4 regions of the Romboutsia sp. 1001216sp1 genome follow, and region 2 is predicted to be linked to each of the others. Evidence: riboswitches for the same ligand, from Rfam matches in the RefSeq annotation. Region 2 holds a riboswitch; each other region holds the start of a gene.

Region 1 (5,976 bases), on a different contig from region 2:
CCGGCGGAGGTGGTGGAGGTGGTGGAGGTGGTGGTACAAACCCAGAGCCACCAGTGGATCCAGGTAATCCAAATCCACCGGTAGACCCAGAGCCACCAGTGGATCCAGAAAATCCAAATCCACCAATAGATCCAGAGCCACCAGTGGACCCAGAAAATCCAAATCCACCAATAGATCCAGAGCCACCAGTAGATCCAGAAAATCCAAATCCACCAATAGATCCAGAATCACCAGTAGACCCGGATAATCCAAATCTACCGATAGATCCAGAATCGTCGGTAGATCCAGGGAAACCAAACAAACCAGGCAATGGAAATAATGGAAGTAATGTTGGAGGATTAGGAGGCAAATTACCTCAAACCGGAAGTATAGTAAATGCAACAAGCCTTACAGCACTTGGAGCAGGTGTATTAGGACTTGGAATAGTCTTAGATAGAAAATCTTCTAACAAAGGAGATGATATAGATGAGTAGATTAAAAAAAGCTAAGAAATCAAAAAAATACAAATTAAAAGCAACTCTTAGTGGGGCTGTACTTATGCTAAGTATAGGAAGTGTTGGAGCTTTTGGAAGTTATTCATACTTTAGTGACAAAGTAAGTGCTAAAAATGACTTGGTTATAACTATGGGGAAACTTGACACTAGTTTATCAAATGGAATAGATATTAGTCTGAATAAAGATAAATTAAGTGATACTAAAAGTTTTTCTATTATAAATAAAGGGGATTTGAAACAAAATGTAGAGATAGATTTTTCAGGTAATTCAGGTGGAATAGATTTAGATTTATTAAGTTGTAATTTAAAAATGACATATGGTGGAAAAAGTGTGAAGCCACAGGGATATAGTGTATCTACATTAAAAGATCTTTTATCATTACAAAGTGCATATATTGTTGATAATAATGGAAATAAAGTTGAAGTTGATCCAGGAGAGTCTATTAATGTTTCAGTCACTGTTGGCATAAGAAGTGATATAACAGATGATGTTAAGAAAACATTAGAAGGAAAAAGTGCAGACTTTAACACTACTATAAATGCTATACAAATCGATGCAGGAGGTGTTGAATAATGCATATAAGAAGCAAATTTGTTATGGTAGGGATGAGCATGGCAGTTTTTTTTACAGGTGGATATATTGGTCATAGTTATTTTACTGCAAGTGATATAAAGGGCAATAGTGTTAGTATAGGCCAATTGGTAGACCCAAAACCAGAAGGCGGCTGTGAATTTGAAACTAATGCTTGGGTTCACGATGAAAGAGAAGATTTGTATATACAGTTAAGCACATCAATTATAAATCAAGGAACTGTAGAAAGTGTTAACTTTGAACAAGGAAGTGGGGAGTTCAGTAATAAACCAGAAGAGTCTGAAATTGAAGGTAATGGAATAAATATAGATTTTGATAAAAAAATAAATAGAGAAAATATTAGTACTAAGGAAGGTGGAGATGATTGGCTTATCTTAGAACTAAGAATACGTGATAAGAATAATAATTTAATAAGAGTTCGTTATAAAATAGAAATTACTAAGAATAAGAATGACAAATTAACAGCTCATTGGACTAAGCTTGGCTCAAAAACAGAAATTTCAGAAGAAGTGCCACCAAGTGAAATACCACCGAGTGAAGAGATGCCACCAGGTGAAGAAACGCCAGAAGTACCACCAAGTGAGGAATTGCCGCCATCTGAAGGAGTTCCAGAATCACCAGAAACTCCAGAATCAACAGTAGAGCCAGAAACTAAACCAGAGGAAGAACCAGAGAATAAACCAGAAGAAATACCACAACCAGAAACTCCAGAACCATCAGTGGTCGAAGCTCCTAGTGAAGAGCCTGTTGTAGAATAGAATTTAAATTAAAAAGGAAGAAGAGATTCTCTTCTTCCTTTAAATAAGGGGGACAATTATGGAAATTGAAAAAACACAACAAGATATAAAGCCTAAGATAGGAAAATTCTTATATTACTTTTTTATGGTATTTGCAATAATAATGCTTTTAAATGCTTTAACATCAAGAAGTGATAAGATGTTTAATCTAATTGGATTTAGAACCTATACTGTATTATCAGGAAGTATGGAACCAGAGTTTTATCCAGGGGACTTAGTGGTTACAATAAATAAAAATAAAGTTGATATAGAAAAAGAGGATATTATAACATTTGTAGATAATGGAGAAATTGTTACTCATAGAGTTATGGAGATAACTAATGAGGGATACAAAACAAAAGGAGATAACAATGATGTTTATGATCCAGATATTATTAAAAAAGATAATGTAATTGGGGAAGTTAAATTTAGTATACCTAAGATGGGATATGTTGCTCAATTTTTATCAAATCCAATGGTTATAGCTGCAGAGATGTTTTTATTAGCATTATTTATAATAATTATAAATAGAGATTAAAAGGTGAAACTATGAAAAAAATTATAGGGAAATCTTTAATTGTTATCGGTGCAGGCATAATTTTATTAACTGCATATACAAACTACAATGTTGAAAAAAATAATAATGATTTAGTTAAGGAGTTTGAAAAAAATATCCAAAATAATAAGAATAGTGAAAGTAAACAAATAGAAAAAGGCAAGGAAAAGACCATAAATAATAATCAAGACGTTATAGCTATTCTTGAAATACCAAAGATAGATTTGAAAGTTGCAGTAAAGGAAGGAACTGATCAAAAAACATTAGATTATTCTGTAGGTCATTTTGATCAAACTCAAATGCCAGGACAGTACGGAAACTTTGCAGTGGCAGGTCATAGAAACTACACATCAAATAAGTTTTTTAGCAATCTAGATGAATTACAAAAAGGTGACAATATAGTAGTACACACATTAGATGAAAAATATACTTACATAGTAGATAGTAAGGAAGTTGTAACACCAGATAAGGTGGAGGTTTTAGATTCAGATGAAAATAAAAAAATGATAACACTTATTACTTGTACTCCTAAATATGTTGGTACTCATAGGTTAGTAGTGAATGGATATATAGAGTAATTTTTTTTGGTACGTTAGGTATAATATACCATGGTCTAGTAAAAAACTATTGGGTGGAATAATGTAGTAGAAAAAGGGGGGGAAGAATATGAATATACTAATAATTTCAGAATCGTTTATATTAAAAGAAGCATTATCAACTTTATTTAAAGAAAAGTTTAAAAATATAAATATAAAAAAGGAAAAAGATGTTAAAAATTTAAGTAAAGATATAGGTATGTATGGCATGGCTATTATAGATATAAGGGAAAAGTGCAATTTTGATTTAAATATTATAAGCAATATAAAAGAAAATAATAAAAGAATAAAAGTAATAATTTATAATCTATATAAAGATGAAGAGATATGTATAAAATCTATAAGAAATGGAGCTGATGCATATATTACTGATATAGAGGATAAGGAAGATTTCGGATACATAATAAATAAGATAATGTCTGGTGGGAATTTTTATGATCCTTTTGTAGTTCAAAAGGCAATGAATAAAAAGGAATTTAATTGTAACAACGATATAACTATAAGAGAAAATGAGGTTATAGATGAAATAGCAAAAGGACTAAGTAATAGAGAAATAGCATCTAGGTTAGGGGTTACAGAGTATACAGTAAAAAAACATATAACTAATATTTTATATAAGTTAAATTTAAGAAATAGGCAAGATATAATAATATATATAAATAATTTAAGTTAAAAATGACGATTTATATATATAAATAATATAAAATGTATTTTTATGAAATAATATAGGAATTTATACTATAAAATGGAGAAGAGATTTTGTACAAAAAAATTTAATTTGTGATAATATTTATATATAAATATATTATTATTAAATTAATTAAAAAAACAAAATAAAGAAGCTTTGAAGTATATTCTGTATATGGGCACTTGGAATATATGGAGCTAGTAGTGCAACCGGCTATTTTAATTTATATATAGCTGGTTTTTTTATTTCTAAATTATTTTATGGGAGGAATATAAATATGGGTACATTAATAGTCTCAGAATCTTTTATGGTTAGAGAATCATTAGATAATTTATTTAGGTCTATTTACCATACTAAAAACATAGTAACAAATAGTATAAACGATATAGATAGAAAAAAGCTAATAGATATAAATTATATAGTGTTAGATATTAAAGAAAGCCAAGTAAAATTTCTAGATAAAATTACAAAAGATATAGAAAATAAAAAACTTATAGTACTAGACTTTGCTAAGAATGAGACTATATGCGAGAAAGCTATAAAAAATGGTGTAGATGGGTATATACTTAATATAGATAATAAAGAAGATTTTATATATAAGATAAATAGTATAAGAAAAGGAAAAAAATTTTATGATAGCGATCTTTTAGCAAATGTATTGGGCGGCAACAACTCAGATATAGAATTATTAACAGAGAGAGAAAAAGAAGTATTATACGCTGTTAGTAAAGGATATAGCAATAGAGAAATAGCACAAGAATTATTTATAACAGAGTATACTGTTAAAAAGCATATAAGCAGTATACTTTCTAAAATGAAATTTAGAAATAGAAAGGATATTATATTATACTTCAGGGACAAAGAGTTGGCTTGCTAAGTGACAAGGATTTTTTTATTAAAGGCGAGTAGTTGAATTAGTTATAAGAAAGAGGATGCACTAATTGGTATTGAACTTAAGGTCAAGTTATATAAAGTTGGATATGATATTAATGGTATTATTATTGAATTTTTAAGATAAATATAATAGCTATTACGAGGTAAAATTCGTAGTAGCTATTTTTATATATAATATGTACAGTTTTTTACAAAATATAATGTATGCCATATAGTAGACTAAGATTGAAATATTTTAATATAAAAACATATGAATGTAACTTACAAAGAAAGAATATTGGCAGGTACAATAGCATAAATTGTGTTTTGATTATTAATAATAAATATATATATATATATATATTTATTATTAATGGAGGTGATAAAAATTAAAAAAAGTACAAGGGCTTATAACATTAATATTATAATATTAATGACTACAAAATCAAACGCTATAAACATAAAATAATTCACTGATAAAGACATATACAACACATCAATAAAAATAAGCCAAGAAATCCAACAAGAAAAAATAGATACAATAATATTAATAAACGAAAAATCAACAGTAGATGCAATCATAGCAACACCATTAGCCACAATATATAACGCACCAATGATGCTTATCAATAAAGACAACATATCAATATAAATAAAAAATGAAATTCTAAAAATATAATCCTAATAGGTAAAGATCATACAATATCACAAAAAGTAGTAGATGAAATAAAATTAATAATACCAAATATAAAAATTGATATAATAGGCGAAAATAGTATATATGAAACTTCATATATAATAGATCAAAAGATACATGATGAAAATAATATAGAAGAAATATATATAGGAAATGTATATGATGAAGACGATCTACTATCAATAGTACCAGTAGCAGGGAATAAAAAACAGCCTATAGTGATAACTCAAGAAGATAAATTAGATGAAAAAATGTGTACTTGGTCAAGTGATAAAAATATAAAAAATGTATATTTTTAAAGTTAAAATGTATAATTAAATAATATAAGTAAAAGCCAGGCACATGCCTGGCTTTTATCTATACATTTCATACATAAGACTAACTTTCATATAAAGGTCTTTCTTTTCTTCATCACTAAAGTTATCACTAGAAAAAACAACGCTAGCAACTTCTATTATCTTATCAAAGTCTTTAGTAGTAGGTTTTTCACCTTCAAATTTAAGAAACTTACATTCACTAAACATAAAAAATCCCCCTGATTGTATTATTATAATTAAAATTGTTTAAAATGACATTAAATAACCAAAAGAAGCAAAAATCCAAGTAAATAGTATATATAGTGCGAAAGTTCGTAAAAATACAGAATATATGTTTTGTGCTAAGCTGAAAAATTAGCCACGCTTTGCGTAGCCTATTTTAATGAA
Region 2 (5,976 bases):
GTATAGATAGAGTAAAAAAAGATTTAAAGGCATTAATAGATGCAAGGGTATCTCAAATAAAGTTTATAGACAGAACTTTCAATGCTAACAAGAAGTTTGCACAAGAAATAATGAATTTCCTTATGGAAAATGACAATGGTTATACAACATATCATTTTGAAGTCACAGCACACTTATTAGATGAGGAAACATTAAACTTCTTAAAAGATTGCAAAGAAGGGTTATTCCAATTTGAAATAGGAGTACAAAGTACAAACCAGAAAACTCTTGATGCAGTTGGAAGAAGAGATGATTTTGAAAAATTATCTTATGCAGTTAAAAAAGTAGCATCGTATAGAAATATACATCAACATTTAGATTTAATAGCGGGACTTCCATATGAAGATTATGCAAGCTTTGAAAATTCATTTAATGATGTATTTAATTTAGGTATAGAGCATATACAATTAGGGTTCTTAAAGATGATAAAAGGAACTGGTATAAGAAATACTGCAAAAGAACATGGATATAGATACAAAGATTATACACCATATGAAGTATTATATAATGATTATATAAGTTATAGCGAAATGATAAAGTTAAAAGATATAGAAGAAATACTAGAAAGATACTATAACTCTAAAAACTTTGTATTGTCAATGAGATACATAATACATAATTATTATGAGCAAAGTCCATTTAAATTCTTTGAAGAATTTGCAACTTACTTTGATGAAAATGGGTATTTTGATGTAGCACAAGGTAAGAATCAATTATATAAAATATTATTAGATTTCTACAACGATAAGATAAATGATAAAAATGAATTATTTAATGATATATTAAAGTATGATTATATATCATTAGGTAAAACTTCAAATTTACCTCAAATATTCAATAAAGAAGATGTAGAAGATTTTAAAAATAGATGTCATATGTTCTTACAAAATGAAGATAACATATTAAAATATATACCACAGTTTGAAAATAAACCAGCTAAGCATATAATAAAATATGTTCATTTTGAACCATTTAGATTCGATATATTAAAGTTAAAAGAAGATATACATGCTGATATAAAAGAGATAAAAAATATAATTTTATTTGTCTATGATGATGATAACAAAGTTTTTGAAAAGTCAAAGTCATATAGTGTTAACATATAATATTAAATGCTAATTATTACATATTGGTATTATATATTATGAAAACATATCACATAAATTTTTAATGGGTATAAACATTAATAGATTAAAAATTATTATGTGAAGTTACAAAGGAGGAAAAAATGAAGTTTAAAATAGAAAAGTATTTATTAAAGAAAACAGAAGAATTATCTTTTATAACTATAAAACATGGTGGAGAATTTAACTTAGAAGGTTACACTATACCTAAGGGTGGATTAGATGTACCTATAAAAAATGAGGTATTAGTTAAAGGAATAAAAGAAAAGACAGCACAAGATAAGATAAATACAATGTCTATAGCAGATGCTATGATATATATAATGGGTATTGATAGCCAATTTAAGTATAATGAAGAATACAGAAAATTTTTAGATGCTTTTAGCAAAAAAGTAAATATAAATATAAAAGAATATATGGGCTATATGTCTAAAAAATACTTTGATATTGGTGAGATAACTGATTCGTTAATATACTTAAAAGCTATGATAAGTATGTATCCAAATGACATAGATGGATTATATCATTATTCAATAGTTTGCCAGGAACTAGCAAAGCAGTATCAAAAAGATATGGACAAAGAAGCTATGAATAAGTTTTTATTAGAAGCCTTAGAAAAGTTGGAAATGGTTATACAATTAGATGAAAACTTTGCTTTAGCTTACTATCATTTAGGATACCATTACTACAATCAAGGTCAATATTTAAAGGCTAGAGTTATATGGGAAGAAGCACAAAAATTAGGGTTAGATGCAGACTTAATGGCAGAGGTTCAAGAAAATATAGGAAAGATGGACTTTAAAGTTCAATATGAAGAAGGTTATAATTTAGTATTCCAAGGAAAATGTGAAGAAGGACTAGAAAAATTATTACCTCTTGAACAAGATCATCCTGATTGGTGGAACTTATTATTTATGATAGGATTAGCTTATAAAAATATGGGTGAATTTGAAGAAGCTAAGAAATATTTTGAAAAAATACTTATAACTAAACCACATCAAGTAGATACAATGGTTGAACTAGGCCTTTGTGAAGCTAGTATGTTCAATATAGATAAAGCTATAGAACACTTTGAACAAGCAGCTAAAATAAAAGAAGATCCAGAAATATTATGCAATTTAGGGATGGCATATCTAAACAAAGGTGATATAGATGATGCTATATATTATATAGAAAGAGCTTATGAATTAGATCCACAAGATGAAATTACAGTGGCATGTTTAAGAGAACTTGATAAATATAGATAAAAAATAAGTTAAAATTTACTATAAAAAAATCTAAAATTGACTTTAACTAAATTAAAGGGTATAATAAATCACTGAGATTATATAATTATATTCAAAAGTTAAAATTAGGAGCGAAGAAGTATACCTTGTATATGGGCACTTGAGGTATATGGAGTTAATAGTGCAACCGACTATTCAGATAATATTTAAATATTATTCGAATAGTCTTTTTTATTTTAAGATACAAGTTTATTGATAAGACATTAATGAAAATTAAATGAAAGCTAACAATTTTATATAGCATAAATGCGAACAAATTAAAATAATTAAAAGGACATAAATACATATAAGCTAAAAATAGGAATGAAGAAGTATACCTTGTATATGGGCACTTGAGGTATATGGAGTTAATAGTGCAACCGACTATTCAGATAATAAATCATTATTATCTTGAATAGTCTTTTTTATTTTAAAATAAAAGTTTATTGATAAGACATTAATGAAAATCAAATGAAAGCTAACAATTTTATATAGCATAAATGCACACAAAGCAAAATTATTAAAAGGGCATAAATACATATAAGCTAAAAATAGGAATGAAGAAGTATACCTTGTATATGGGCACTTGAGGTATATGGAGTTAATAGTGCAACCGACTATTCAGATAATAAATCATCATTATCTTGAATAGTCTTTTTTATTTTAAAATAAAAAGATTTAAAAAGGGTGGTGAAATTTATTGAAAAATAAATACAAGTTAGGAAAAAAAATAATATCGATACTTACGTCAGTACTAATGGTTATAAATGTGTTAATTAATACACATTTTGCGTATGCTGAAGAAGTTAAGACAGATAATCAAGGGGATACAATAGAAGTATCTATAACATGTGATAAAAAAGAGATTGAGCCTGGAGAAAAATTGAATTTTAAACTAGAGTATAAGGCTAAATATGGTCCAGGGAGTATAAAACCAGGTGATACTATAGAATTTGAAATGCCTAGTTGGCTTGAAAGATTTAGCTTTAAATTCCCCCCAGAGCATTTTAAAAGTGTACAAATGGAAGGTAATAAAGTAGTAGCAACTTTTGGGGATGATGTTTATGATGCAATAGGAGGATATGTTAATGTATCAGCATATGCAGATAAAACGGAAGAAGTAGATAATCAGAAGATAGAGGTATGGGTTGATGGAAAACCAGTTACTAGCATAGAAATAGCTATAAAACCATCTAATGAAACAGAGCCTATAATAGATAGACAGATTCTTAAAACTATAAATAATTATGACCATGTAGATTCAGATGGAAATACGGTAGGAAATATATATTATCCAGTACTAGGAAAAACTCAACAATATAGAGTATATGTTAATGAGAAATTTTCAAATATATCAAATGCAGTATTAACAGATAATATGCCTGAAGGAATGGAGCTTATACCAAGTTCTGTAAATGTAATTAAAATAGAAAGAGATAGCGCAGAAACAGATGTCACAGATAGCTTAAATATAAGCAAATCATCTAATAGGCTTAGTATAAACTTTGGAAATATTAAAGATAAATATATTGTAACTTATAAGACAAAGATTACTCAAAATTTGAGTTCTTATAAGAATACAGCAGTATTTAATAAAAGCGATGGTAAGTTAAATAGTACTGTTATATTAAAACAAAAAAATGAAGCAAAAGATGTTATAAGTAAGTATAGTTATACCTCTGCTAAAAATTCAGAAGGTAAAAATGTAGCATCTATGAACGAAAATGTAAGATATAGAATAGATATTAATGAAAATAGGTCAAATCTTAAAAATGTAACTTTAAATGACTTTACACCTAAAGGAATGGAACTTTTAAAGGACAGTATAAGTATAGGTAAATACAATAAAGATGAAAGCTTTGAGTGGGTAACAGATCAATTTAAAGATAAAATAAACACTAATAATGGAAATTTAACTATAAATTTTGGAAACGTAGATGATTACTATATTGTTTGTTACGACATGAAGATTACAAATGTTGAAGATTCATACTCAAATACTGCAAAGTTATCATACAATGGAACTAGAAATAGTGTTGATGATACGGTTAAATATGAATACAATGCAGGAGCTATAAATGCTCACAAATCTGTTGATAAGACTAAATTAGAAAAAGATGATGACCAAAGTGTTGTATATTCTATAAACTTTGAGAGTTTTGGTGTATTCCAAAAGGGATATATAGATTTAGTAGATAAATTAGATCCGAACGTAAAGATCGTAAAAGTTGAAGTTCCAGATGCTTTTTCTAGTAAAATAGATAAAGCAAATAATACAGTCAATATTATCAATGATAAGGGACAAATAAATTACAAAGAAAATTTAGAAGTAAAAATATATACTGATTTTAGCAATGTAAAAGATGGAACAACTGTATCAAATATAGCTAAAATAAATGGTAATCCAAGTAATAAAGTTGAAACTAAAAAGGGATATGCTTTTGAAGCTATTAAAGTTGATAGTGAAAATAAGGAAAGTAAGCTTAGTGGAGCTATATTTAATCTAAAAGATTCTAATAAGAAAGTTATAGGAAAATTAACTAGTGATGAGAATGGATTAATTAAATCAGATGTAGATAATGTAGGAACATATTATTTACAAGAAGTAAAAGCTCCAGAGGGATATTCAGTAGATGGAAAAGACATAAAGTTTACTATAGAAAAAAGTGATATAGGAACTGTTAAAAATATAGGAACTATAACAAATGAGAAAACAAATGGAGAAGTAGAAATAAAGAAAGTAGATAAAGATAATACAAGTAAAGTGTTACCAGGAACAGAGTTTGAAATACAAACACAAGATGGGCAAAAGGTAACAACGATAATAACTGGAAAGGACGGAATAGCAAGAGCAAGTCTAAAGCCAGGAAAGTATAAAGCAGTAGAAACAAAAGCATCCAAAGGATATATATTAACAAATGAAGTACAAAACTTCGAAATAAAGTTTAATCAAAAGGAAGATGCAAAATTAGTATTTGAAAATGAGAAGCAAGAAATTCCTACTGAAAAAATTAACAATAAGTTAAATGAATCAGAGAATAAATCAAGTGGAGAAGTAGAAATAAAGAAAGTAGATAAAGATGATACAAGTAAGGTGTTACCAGGGACAGAGTTCGAAATCCAAACACAAGATGGGAAAAAGGTGACAACGATAATAACTGGAGAAGACGGTATAGCAAGAGCAACTTTAAAGCCGGGAGAATATAGAGCAGTAGAAACAAAAGCATCAGAAGGATATGTATTAACAAATGAAGTACAAAATTTTGAGATAAAGCCTAATCAAAAAGAAAATATAAAATTAGTTTTTGAAAATAAGAGGGAAGAATTGCCTGTAAAAGATACTAATAATAAGCAAAGTGAATCAGAAGATAAATATAATAATGATAATAAAGTAGTAGATGAAAAAACAAATGGAGAAGTAGAAATAAAGGAAGTTGATAAAGACAATCCAAGTAAAATGTTGCCAGGAACAGAGTTTGAAATCCAAACACAAGATGGAAAAAATGTGACAACAACAACAACTGGAAAAGACGGAACAGCTACAGTAA
Region 3 (5,976 bases), on a different contig from region 2:
TTTTAGATACGAAACCTTGAACAAAAGGTTGGTTTGGAGTTGCTTTATCTATTTCATCATCTATATTGCTTAAAGTCTTTATAAATAAAAGTTTATGTTCTAAAGGTAAATATCTGTAAACTCCACTCTTTAAACCATCAACATTATTTATTATTAAATATGTTTCAAATGGGTGAGTGCAACCAGCAGAAGGTACAGTTCTTAAGGCACTAAATTTATCTTTTACAGTTTGGATTCCTTGAGTAGCCCATAGTAAATACGAAAGTTCAGATAAATTTATTTTTTCATCACTATATTTTCTTATACTTCTTCTATCATTTATACAATCTAGTACGTTAGGTTTAACTAAAATGTCTTTGCTTACAGGAGGTAACTCTATTAAATTAGAATTTGAATCATATTCTTTTTGGAAAGAAGGAGCGGGTATTCCTTTTTGTTTATCCGTTTTTATCTGTTTTAGTATTTCAAAATCAGCTTTGAAAAATTCTCTGTTTTGTGCAATTTTATCCATAGATGTCTCCTTATTAAAATGTATAAATTTTTACACTTATTATACCATATATATAAATATAAGTGGAAAAAGCCTAAATGGTAAAAATTTCATATTAGAAGCTTAATTACAGATAAAAATTAATAAATATTTTTGTGTAGTAATAATTAATATTTGCTTTAATAGAATATATTCAAAAATATATTAAAATTATTTTAAATTAAAAAAAACTATTTTAATTTATAAAAAATTATGTATAATTAATATAGATGACTAAAAATTACATATTAGCAAACCTAGAGAAATCTAGCGACGCAAAGCTAAAGGGGCTAAGGTAAAATTAGACTATGCCAGCCAGTTGCCAAAGAATTGATATTCTTTGTTTTTATAGAGTTATCTTATGATATAATTGTAAGATTGTTTTATAATGTTTACTTTAGATGGCAACTACCCTTTATAAAGGGTAGTTTTTTATTTAATAAAAACAACTATAGCTCTATAGCAAGACTATATTTTGAAATTTGGGGTAAAATATTTAGTTATTGTAAATTCATATAATATAAGAGGGAGAATATTATGAAGAAAAAGATAGCATCAATATTGGCCATATCTGTTATAGCAACAAACAGCACACCTACTTTAAATGTTTTTGCTAACGAAGTAATAAAGGAAAAAGCATTAGCGATAGAGGAACAAGTTTCTAAAAGTATGACAGTTAGTGATTTTAAAATTAAGAACAATCCTAACTTCGCTAAGTATAATGAACTTTATAGAGTTGAGATACAGTCTATAACAAACAATGGAAGAAGTTACCCAGGAACTAAGATAGAAAATGCTATAGATGGAAAACTTAATACACATTGGGAAACATACACTAGAAATACAAATGAATTTAAAAATGAAGTAATTGTGGAGTTTAAAGATATAGCCGAGATAAATAGATTAGCTTATGCTACAAGACAAGACGGGGCTAAAGGTAAAGGATATCCTACTAGTGCAGAGATATATGTTTCAGAGAGTGAAATAGGTGAAGATTTTAAACTAGCAGGAAAAATAGAAGGAAGTAAAGTTACAGGTGGAATGGTTGAATTTAAATTTGATACTGTAAGAGCAAAGAGAGTTAAATTCAAATTCGTAGAAGCACATGACGAGTGGGCAAGTGCCGCAGAGTTTTGGTTCTATAAAGAGGATAGAATTCTAGATAAGATGGAAAGATTATTTACTAATGCAAACATGAATGAAGTAAGTAAAGAGTTTGCAACTCCTGAAGCATTAAACACTTTAGAGAAAGAAACTGAAGGACATCCATTCCGCGATAGCTTTAAAGAATATATAGATAATGCAAGACTTGTTCTAGAGAACAAAGAGGTTAACTTTATTGAAACTAAAGTATCTAAGTTATTAGGGTATGGAACTGAAAACCAAAAAGCTTATGATGACAAGTTTATGTTAGGTAAAGACCACATCGTTAATACACAAGTAAATGGTGGAACTTACTCTACAACAAAAATAGAATATATGTATGATGGTGACCCTAATACACATTGGGAAACAAACAGAAGCAATGGTAATGGTTTCACTAATGAAGTGGTATTCACTTTTGATGAAATAGAACAACTTGATAGAATAGCATTATTACCTAGAAGCGGAAATCAAAAAGGATTTCCTACTAAGTATGAAATATATGCTTCAGAAACTTCTCAAGGGGATACATTCAAATTAGTTTCTAGCGGTACTGCAGAAGTTACTAAAGACTTCATGCAATTTAAATTTAACCCAACAAACTTTAAGAGACTGAAGTTTGTATTTAAAGAGTGCCATGAAAATAGACCATTCATATCAGAAGCTAGGTTCTATAAAGAAGATGCTTTATCAGAGAAAATGGATAAACTATTTACAGACAGTAATAAGAATACAGTAAACCCTGATTTTGGGACTTTAGAGAAACTTACTGCTTTAGAGAATGAAGCGAAGGCACATCCTTTATACAGTAAGTTCAAAGAAGATTTAGATGATGCTAAACTTGTATTAGAAGGTAACGAGGTAACTTATGCAGATGCTAAAGTTTCGAAGTTTAAAGCTTTTGGAACTCCAGAGTTAGCAGAGTATGATAAGACTTATAAGATAGATAATAGTCATATAAAGAATATAACTACTAACGGTAGACATTGGTCAAATCAAACTATAGATAAAGCTATAGATGGTGATCCTAACACTAATTGGCATTCTGATGCTAGAAATAGCGAAACTCATACAAACGAAGTTATAATGACTTTAGACCAAATAAGAACTTTAGATAGAATAGTATATTATTCTCCGAGAGATAGAGGTTTCGCAGAGAAGTTCGATATCTATACTTCTAAGACTAGTGAAGGAGACACATTTACTAAAGTAACTAGTGGTAGTGCTTCAAGAACTGGAGACTCTATATCTATAAAGTTTAATCCAACTCAAGCTAGAAGAGTTAAGTTTGTTTATAAGCAAGGATATGAAGGTTGGGCTTTAGCGTCAGAGTTCGGATTATATAAACAAGACCAAACTCTAGATAAAATACAAAGGTTATTCACTGATGATACTATGTCTAAAGTAAGTGAAGAGTTTGATACAGTTGATAAATTAAAAGCTTTAGAGAACGAATGTAGTACACACCCATTCTTTGAAGACTTTAAAGAGGACTTATACAATGCAAGAGTTCTAATAGAACAAGGCAAGGTAGAGAGTTCTGTTGCTACAAGTAAGAAGTTTAATCATCTGGATAATGCGGAGTATGTAAAACAATTTAGAATACCTTACGAGAATATAAAGAGTATAAGTAATAATGCAGGGCAATATCTACAACAGCATATAAATAACGCGGTTGATGGTAATGTAGACACTTACTGGGAGACTAATAGAGGAAACGATAAAGAATGGTCTAATGAAGTAACTATAGAATTCAAACAACCTATAACTGTAGACAGAATAGCTTATGGTGCTAGACAGTCAGATAGAAAAGGATTTTTAGAGGAATTCGAGATATATGGTTCTAACGCTACTAAAGGTGATAACTTCCAATTAGTGGCTACAGGTAGAGCAGACAGTACTTCTGGTTTAGTTGAAGCTAAATTCAAACCTACAACATTTAAGAGAATGAAATTAAAGTGGGTTAAAAGTAACCAAAACTGGGCTACACTAAACGAAATAATGTTCTTTAAGAGAGATATAGTTTCAGATAAAGTTAATAACTTATTTACAAATGAATTAAAGAATGAGTTAAACCCAGAATTCAATTCATTAGAAGCTATTGAAGCTTTAGAGAAAGAAGTTAAAACACACCCATTAAAAGTAGAACTTATGGAAAGTATAGACATGGCTAAAGATTTAATTAAATCTCCTGATAAGAATAAAGGTCATGTTTATGAATTAGAAAGCAGAGGAGACGCTATAAAGGAAAGTCAAAAGAGAAAGGTATGGAATTTCAGAGATTGGCAACCTACAGGTTTAGCAGTTAAGTCAGGTGAAAAGATAACTGTGTATGTTGATACAGAAACAGGCGACCCAGTACCTAACTTAGTATTTAAACAAATGGATAGTAGACATAACGGTTTAGCAGATATAAGATTAACTAGAGGTAAGAACGAAATTACAATACCTGAGGTCGAAGTAAATGATATAAGACCAGGGACTGCTAAAGCAGGAGTATTATATGCTTCAAATCCTTATACTCCAGAGCAACAAGCAAGAAAGCCTAAGATAAGAATAATAGGTGGTGTAAGTTATCCTCAATTCGTAAAAGGTGTAGATAATGATGAACAGGTAATAAATGAGTTACGTGAATATACTGAGAAGTTAAAGAAAGATCCTAAACTACCTGATGTATTCGAAGTATTAGGAGATAAAGCTTTAGTAAACGTTAGAGCAACGTATGCTTTAGATTGGTATACAGAAAATAATAAAGTACCTAGTTATACAGCAGATAGATCTGACGAAGTAATAAAGGAAGCAATGAAGTTCTGGGGATTTGATGGTTCTAAAGATATACATTCGGACTTCAACTTTAGATATGTAACTATGCTTAAGAACTTAAGTGGTGGAGTATTCATGAATGCAGGAAACGGTATAACTGGATACAACCAAGGACAACAAGGTGGAGCTCTAAACGTTGACACTGGCTGGGGATTCATGCATGAATTAGGACACAACCTTGATACAAATAATAGAGCAATGCCTGAGATAACTAATAATATTTTACCTCTTCATTTCCAAATGATTAAAGGTGAAGCTAGTAAGATATCTCAACAAAACTTATGGGAGAGTAAAATATTCCCTAAAGTAAGTAAAGAAGATTATTCTAACAATGAGTGGTACCCTGCAAGTGACACTAGTTCATTAACTCATATGGCACCATTATGGCAATTACAACTATATGATAATACATTCTGGCCTCGTTTTGAGCAACAATTTAGAGAGAGAAACATAGGTGGTGGTGACTGGAATAACAAGCATGAAGCTTGGGCAGTTGTTGCATCAGATGTTCTTCAATTAGACTTAAAAGAACATTTTGCTAGACATGGTTTCTACGTTAATGAAGAGACTGCTAAGCATATGGCTCAGTACAAAAAGCCAGATAAGAAGTTATGGTATATAAATGATAATAAGTATCTGAACAAAGGTGAAGGTTTCAATAACGAGGTAGATTGTAAAGTTAAAGTTAAGACACAAGAGACTTCTGTTAAATTAGATATATCAATAGATAAAACCAATGCTAATAGTCTTCTTGGATATGAGATAATTAGGGATGGTAAAGTGATAGGATTTACTACTAAAGATACTTTCATTGACACTAACATAAATCCAGGTACTAATCACGAGTATAAAGTAGTTGCTTACGATACTCAATTAAATCCTTCTGAAGGTGTAGGCGTTAAGGCACATCAACCTATATTAGAAACAGTCGGAGGGTTGACATTAGCTTTAGGTGAAAATTTCAATGCTTTAGATTATGTTAAGGCAACTGATTACAATGGTAATAAATTGAAAGACATTAAGGTCACAAGTGATGTGGATACTACTAAGAAGGGTAACTACACAGTAACTTATGAGGTAACTGATAATGATGCAATTTCTAAAGAAACAATGAACGTTAATGTTGTTAGTAAATATGATTACTTATCAGATAGTGAGTGGAAGAGTGAACATACCGATTGGGGTAAACCATCACGTAATAACTCTATAAAGGGAAGAATTTTAGGAGAGATTAAAGACTACGATAAGGGAATAAGATTACATGCTAACGGAAATGTTGTTTATGATTTAGGTGAGCATAACTATGATAACTTTGAGGTTAAAGTTGGAGTAGACATGAACTTAGAAGCTCAAAATAATTCAAGTATAACTTTCAAGATTGTAGGCGATGGAAAGACTTTAGCAACAACTAAAGTATTAAAGCATGAGGATAATATGCAGTATATAAATGTTCCTGTAAAAGGAGTTAAAGAACTTAGATT
Region 4 (5,976 bases), on a different contig from region 2:
GAAAAATATAATATTGTTTTTATGCCATACAATGCATCTATGTGGAATAGCCTTGAAAGTATTTGGAAAGAAGCTAAAGAAGATGAAAATTGTAATTGTTATGTAGTACCAATTCCATATTATAAGTTAATTTATAATAGAAATGGGAATATGGACGCTATATTTACATATGAAGGTGATATGTTGCCTAAATATGTACCTATTACTGATTATAAAACATTTGATTTAGAAAAAATTAGTCCAGATGTTATATATATACACAATCAATATGATGAATATAATAATGCTACTAGAGTAGATAGCAACTATTTTTCTTATAATTTAAAAAAATATACAGATATGCTAGTATATGTTACTTATGGAATATTAGGTACTTATCCAATTTCATTTTATAAAGATTTTTACTCATTTATAGGAACAAGAGAATTTGATAAAGTTGTTGTACAATCTCATGCATTTGCAGACATTGCAGAATATAGTGGGGTAGCTAGAGAGAAATTATTGCCTCTTGGGTCACCTAAATTTGATGCTTTAGTTAGTAGTCTAAAATCAAATACTACAAATGACTATTATAAAAATAAATTTAAAGGTAAAAAGGTATTTTTATGGACTACAAACTTAATGAAAGTTATAAATGGAAGAGATAAAGTATTAGATGAAGTTGAAGAAGTCTTTAATAAAATTAGAAATGATTTAAACTATGGATTAATATATAGACCTCACCCACTGGAGCTGTCATATGTTAAATCAAGAGCCCCAGAATGCTATAAAAGATATAAAGAGTTATTAAGCTCAGCAAAAAATACAGAAAATATAATTATTGATAATTCACCTAGTTATTACGAAGCTTTTCAAATATCTGATGCACTAATAACAGATAGGTCTTCTGTATTAATTGAATATATGGCTACAGGAAAACCTGTTTTAATATATGACATAGAATTAAACAGAGAATACTATCATGAAAAAGTATTTGATATATTTTCTAATTATATAGTTGGTGAAGATGAAATGACTGTAGATAAATTTATAGATTTAGTAGTCAATAAAAAAGATTACAAAAAAGATAATAGAATTAATGCACTAAATACTGTTCTTTCAAATATTGATGGTAGTTGTGGAGAACAAGTTCACAAACATATAAAGCAGTGTATTGAAAATAATTATTTTTAAAATTTCACAATGATATTAAATACAAAAAGTCATGAATAACTTATTATATTAAGTAACTATTTTTACAAGACTTTTTGTATTTTATTATTAAAAATATTAAGTATTAATTAAAACAGGTATATAATTTTAACTATAAGAGTATTTATAATAATTAATAGTTTTATACATATCCCGATAAGTTCATAAAATAAATCTAAATTAAAAGTAGTTAAATTACTACTAAAGTCTTTAATCATTTTTCAAAATCATGAATTTTTATAATATTATATGAACACAATATTAAATTTTCTTTAAAGAAAGAATAAATTTTAATATTGCAAATGTTATAAAATTTATCTAAGTAAAAACTAACTTTACTATACATTTTGTTAGTATAATAAGCTTTGATTTATTAATAAGGTAGATAAGTATCATAAGAAATTTTATTAATATAATTGAGTGTTAAATCAATATTTATATCAAAAATATCTTTAGGAACTAATATAGATATAAATGTATTTAATTTTCTGGTTTTAATATTTTGAATTTATAAATAAAATTACAGTCATAATTGAAAAAAATAGGAATATTATCTAAATTTATAATATTTATGAATTAATCTGAATAAGGATGTTTAAGTTAAAAATTTTTAGTGATGTAGAATTTATTGTCTAATACATAATTTGTATTATTTTAATAAAAAATATAAAGTTCTAATTATATCAGCCGTATAATATAAAATAAAATTACACTTTGTGATTTAACAAATAAGTTTAAATGTATTTTTAATATTAGTTTGAAAAAAAATAGTAAGAAAATACAAATAAAAACTTGATTAAATGGTAATTATACTATAATATTTAGTGTATGGAAAAAAATGTCGAAAAGTGTAAAAAAAGAACGAAAAACAAAATAGGCAAGCTAGAGAAATCTAGTGACGCAAAACTATAGGAGCTAAAGTAGAAACTATGCTAGCCAGTTGCAAAAAACTGTGTGTTTTTGTTTTCGATATATAAGGTTTATAATTTTGGAGAATTATGAATAATATATAAATTATTTTGATTGTTTGTGTCCAAATTATGCATCTCTATTTATCGACGCTGATATTATATAACTCTCTTTAGAGTTATTTTTTTTTGAAGAAATAATATTTTAATAAATCTAATAATTCAATTATATTATCAAAGTTCATTATGTATCTTACATTTTTTATTATAGGAAAAATTATGTAATAGTATAAATTATATAGAAAAAAATAAGTAAAAGTTTATAATTAAAATGATAAGAAAATTAAATATAAGAAAACGAATAATAAATATATTGATTTAATTTTATATCTAAAATAATCAAATTCTAGCAATGATAGTATGCTATGTAGTATACAAAATTACTCTTTATAGAGTGGTTTTTTGATTTATAAAATTAATGGAGGAGAGTAATATGGAAATCTATAATTTAATGAAAATGGGATTAGATGCTACACATTTAAGGAGTAATGCCATTGCAGAAAATATTGCTAACATAAATACTCCAGGGTATAAAAGAAAGTATGTTAGTTTCGAAGATACTTTAAAGAATAAACTAGAAATTCCTAGTATAAAGTTAAAGGTTGATAAGGAATCTGTGGTCAGAGAAGATGGTAATAACGTTGATATTGAACATGAGAAGGTTAATCAAGCAGCTACGACATTAGAATATAATGCGTTAGTAAGTCTTACAAATATAAAAATCGCTATGACAAAAAGTATAATATCTGGGAGGTAAATAAATGAGTGTTTTTAGTGGTATGAGAATTAGTGCAAGTGGTCTGACAGCAGAACGTATGAGAATGGATATAATATCTTCGAATGTTGCTAATATGCAGACTACAAGAACTAAAAATGGAGGAGCATATAGGAGAAAAGTAGCTAGCTTTGAAGAAAATTATGATGAAAAATTAGGGATGTTAGGTGTTAAAACAAAAAAGATTGAAGAAGATAAATCTCCTCTCAGAAAAATATATGAACCAAATCATCCTGATGCAGACAAAGATGGATATGTAGAATATCCAAATGTAGATTTATTAGCTGAAATGTCAGATCTTATAAGTGCATCGAGAGCTTACGAATCTAATGTAGATACTTTAAATGCTCAAAAAAATATGATATCTAAAGCTTTAGAGATAGGTAGATAGAAAGTAGGTGGTTAAATGACAGGAATAAGCAATATAAATATTAATTCTGATATATTCTCTAATGCTATTAATAATAAGACTACATATAAAGTTAAAGGAAATGAAAAGCCAGACAAGCAATTTGAAGATGTTATAAAGAATGCTATAGGTAAGGTAAATGATAGTATTATAAATTCAAATGAAAAGATAGAAGCGCTTATAAAAGGTGAAGATGTTTCTATGCATGATGTTATGCTATCAGCACAAGAATCTCAAATGTCAGTGCAACTTATGATTGAGATTAGAAATAAGTTATATGATGCTTACCAAGAAATTAATAGAGTGCAATTGTAATTCCTTAATAAGGAGCAGATAGATGAATTTTAAAGAGATAATAGAAAAAATAAAAGATTTTATAAAAACAAGAAAAGAAAAATTTAAGGAAATGAGAAAAGAAAAGAAAATAGCCATTATAGTTGGAGTGATTGCAATTATATTAGCTATAATATTTGGAATTAAGTATAAAAATGATAATAAATATGATGTTCTTTTCTCGGGTTTAGATTCAAATGATGCATCTGTTATAACTAAAGAACTAGAAAAAGAAAAAATTGAAACGAAAATAGAGGGCGATAGTATATATGTACCTAAAGATCAGGTAGATAAGTTAAGACTTGAACTATCTGGAAAAGTTTCAAATGGTTCTAAAGGATTTGAACTTATGGATGAAGGATCATCGTTAGGTCTTACAGATGAAGAATTTGAGGTAAAAAAACAAAGAATGATTCAAGGTGAACTAGAAAAAACTATAAAAACTTTTCCGCAAGTACAAGATGCAAGAGTTCATATAACAGAAGGTGAAGAATCTGTATTTGCTAAAGAGAGCATACCTGGAAAAGCAGCCGTTTATGTAGATTTAAATGTAGGAGAACAATTAAGTCAAGAACAAGTTAAATCTATAATATCTTTAGTATCCGCAAGTACACCAAATATACCGAAACAAAATGTTGAGGTAATCAACCAAAATATGGTCTTATTATCAGAAGGAATATTTGATGAAAATGGAAAATCAAATTCTAGCGATAATTCTAATGGGATTGATATTGCAACTAAGGCAGAAAGAGATCTAGATAAAGGATTAGAAAGAGATATAGTTAGATTACTTGAACCTATATTTGGAGAGGGAAAAGTAAGAGCAACTGTTAATGCTGATTTGAATTTTGACACTAATGAAAAAACTCAAACGATAATAGATCCTAACAAGGTTATAGTAAGTGAGTCAAAAAGTGAAAATAAATCTACAGAGCCAGTAAATACAGGTGGTACTGTTGATAACAATATGAATAATAAAGGCAATGTAAATGATGGAACTACTGAAAGTAAAAGTGAAGATATAAAGTATGAAGTAGGAAAGACAGAAATTAAAACTGTTAAGGCTCAAGGTGAATTAAATAGAATAACTGCTTCGGTTGCTATAGATGGCAAATTAGATGCGGGAGATATTAAAGACGTTAAAGATATGGTATCTAATACCATTGGTGTAGAAAAAAATAGAGGCGATGATGTAGTAGTTGTTGCTATGGACTTTGAAGCAAATGCTAAAAAGAATCTAAAAAATGCATTAGGTGATGAAGATGAAGTGGCTAAGTTATTAAAAACAACAGGATATATAGTAGCCGGATTATTACTAGTTATAGTAATAGCACTTATAGCTATATTTGTTATTAAGAAAAAGAATAAATCTAAAGAAATTGATGAAATAGATGAATCTAATGAAATAGATATGATAAATCAAAAGCTAGAAGAAATGGAAAAACATAGGCTACACAATTTAGAAGATGATGAAGATAATATGACTTTAGAGGAAGAAGTTAAGATATACGCTTCAGAAAATATAGAAGAAGTTACAGAATTAATAAATAATTGGTTAAATGAGTAAAGGGTGGTAGTTTGTTTTGGAAAATGAAGTTACTAAATCAGTAGAGAGTACTAAATCAGGAAATGCATTTGATTTAGGTGATATACCTAAAGTGAGAAGAGTTACTGGTGCTAGAAAGGCAGCAGTACTCTTAATGACATTAGGGACTGACGTTTCAGCGGATATAGTTAAAAATCTATCTGATAAGAAAATACAAAGAATCGGTGTAGAAATAGCTAATATACACACTGTCAACGCAAGAGAAAGAAGAGAAATTCTCCAAGAATTTATAGAACTAAATAAAGGAAAAGAATTTGTGTTAAAAGGTGGTATAGACTATGCAAAATCACTGCTTAATGGAGCTTTAGGAAACCAAAGAGCTAATAAATTAATAGAAGGAATTAGATATGATGCTTATACAAAACTGTTTATGGCAGCGAGAAAAGCTGAACCAGAGCAGATATTAGCATGTATACAAGGTGAAAGTACACAAACTATAGCTATAATCTTATCTCACATACAATCAGACAAAGCAGCTTTGATATTAAGTGAGTTACCACCTAAGATTAAAAATGAAGTTTCACTAAAAATAGGATCAACATCATCAGTATCACCAAGTGTAATAAAGGCCATTGATGAAGCTGTAGAAATGAAACTATCAAAACTTGGACAAAGAGAAATGGAAAGTTCTGGTGGTGTTGATAGCTTGGTTGAAATACTTGGTAATGTAGATAGAAAAACAGAAAAAAGCATT

Evidence for each region. Region 2 has a riboswitch for cyclic di-GMP ahead of ABHC41_RS07700 (SpaA isopeptide-forming pilin-related protein). Riboswitches for the same ligand answer to the same signal wherever they lie in the genome.
Region 1: linked by a shared signal. The riboswitch ahead of ABHC41_RS06600 (response regulator transcription factor) and the one ahead of ABHC41_RS07700 (SpaA isopeptide-forming pilin-related protein) in region 2 are both predicted to bind cyclic di-GMP.
Region 3: linked by a shared signal. The riboswitch ahead of ABHC41_RS04760 (NPCBM/NEW2 domain-containing protein) and the one ahead of ABHC41_RS07700 (SpaA isopeptide-forming pilin-related protein) in region 2 are both predicted to bind cyclic di-GMP.
Region 4: linked by a shared signal. The riboswitch ahead of ABHC41_RS01865 (flagellar basal body protein) and the one ahead of ABHC41_RS07700 (SpaA isopeptide-forming pilin-related protein) in region 2 are both predicted to bind cyclic di-GMP.

What each region holds. Positions count from the first base shown of each region.
Region 1 is NZ_JBDPHA010000005.1:31,162-37,137, forward strand. It holds gene ABHC41_RS06570 (LPXTG cell wall anchor domain-containing protein) at 1-473, shown strand, start outside; gene ABHC41_RS06575 (hypothetical protein) at 466-1,068, shown strand; gene ABHC41_RS06580 (hypothetical protein) at 1,068-1,844, shown strand; gene ABHC41_RS06585 (signal peptidase I) at 1,903-2,400, shown strand; gene ABHC41_RS06590 (class D sortase) at 2,412-2,996, shown strand; gene ABHC41_RS06595 (response regulator transcription factor) at 3,085-3,687, shown strand; cyclic di-GMP riboswitch class II at 3,843-3,926, shown strand; gene ABHC41_RS06600 (response regulator transcription factor) at 3,980-4,579, shown strand; gene ABHC41_RS06605 (hypothetical protein) at 5,626-5,796, opposite strand; gene ABHC41_RS06610 (helix-turn-helix transcriptional regulator) at 5,964-5,976, opposite strand, start outside.
Region 2 is NZ_JBDPHA010000006.1:87,328-93,303, reverse strand. It holds gene ABHC41_RS07710 (B12-binding domain-containing radical SAM protein) at 1-1,145, shown strand, start outside; gene ABHC41_RS07705 (tetratricopeptide repeat protein) at 1,268-2,410, shown strand; cyclic di-GMP riboswitch class II at 2,508-2,590, shown strand; cyclic di-GMP riboswitch class II at 2,740-2,821, shown strand; cyclic di-GMP riboswitch class II at 2,973-3,054, shown strand; gene ABHC41_RS07700 (SpaA isopeptide-forming pilin-related protein) at 3,129-5,976, shown strand, end outside.
Region 3 is NZ_JBDPHA010000003.1:92,230-98,205, reverse strand. It holds gene ABHC41_RS04765 (SagB/ThcOx family dehydrogenase) at 1-511, opposite strand, end outside; cyclic di-GMP riboswitch class I at 770-856, shown strand; gene ABHC41_RS04760 (NPCBM/NEW2 domain-containing protein) at 1,067-5,976, shown strand, end outside.
Region 4 is NZ_JBDPHA010000001.1:360,206-366,181, reverse strand. It holds gene ABHC41_RS01870 (CDP-glycerol glycerophosphotransferase family protein) at 1-1,173, shown strand, start outside; cyclic di-GMP riboswitch class I at 2,058-2,139, shown strand; gene ABHC41_RS01865 (flagellar basal body protein) at 2,593-2,916, shown strand; gene flgC (flagellar basal body rod protein FlgC) at 2,921-3,325, shown strand; gene fliE (flagellar hook-basal body complex protein FliE) at 3,341-3,658, shown strand; gene fliF (flagellar basal-body MS-ring/collar protein FliF) at 3,681-5,243, shown strand; gene fliG (flagellar motor switch protein FliG) at 5,260-5,976, shown strand, end outside.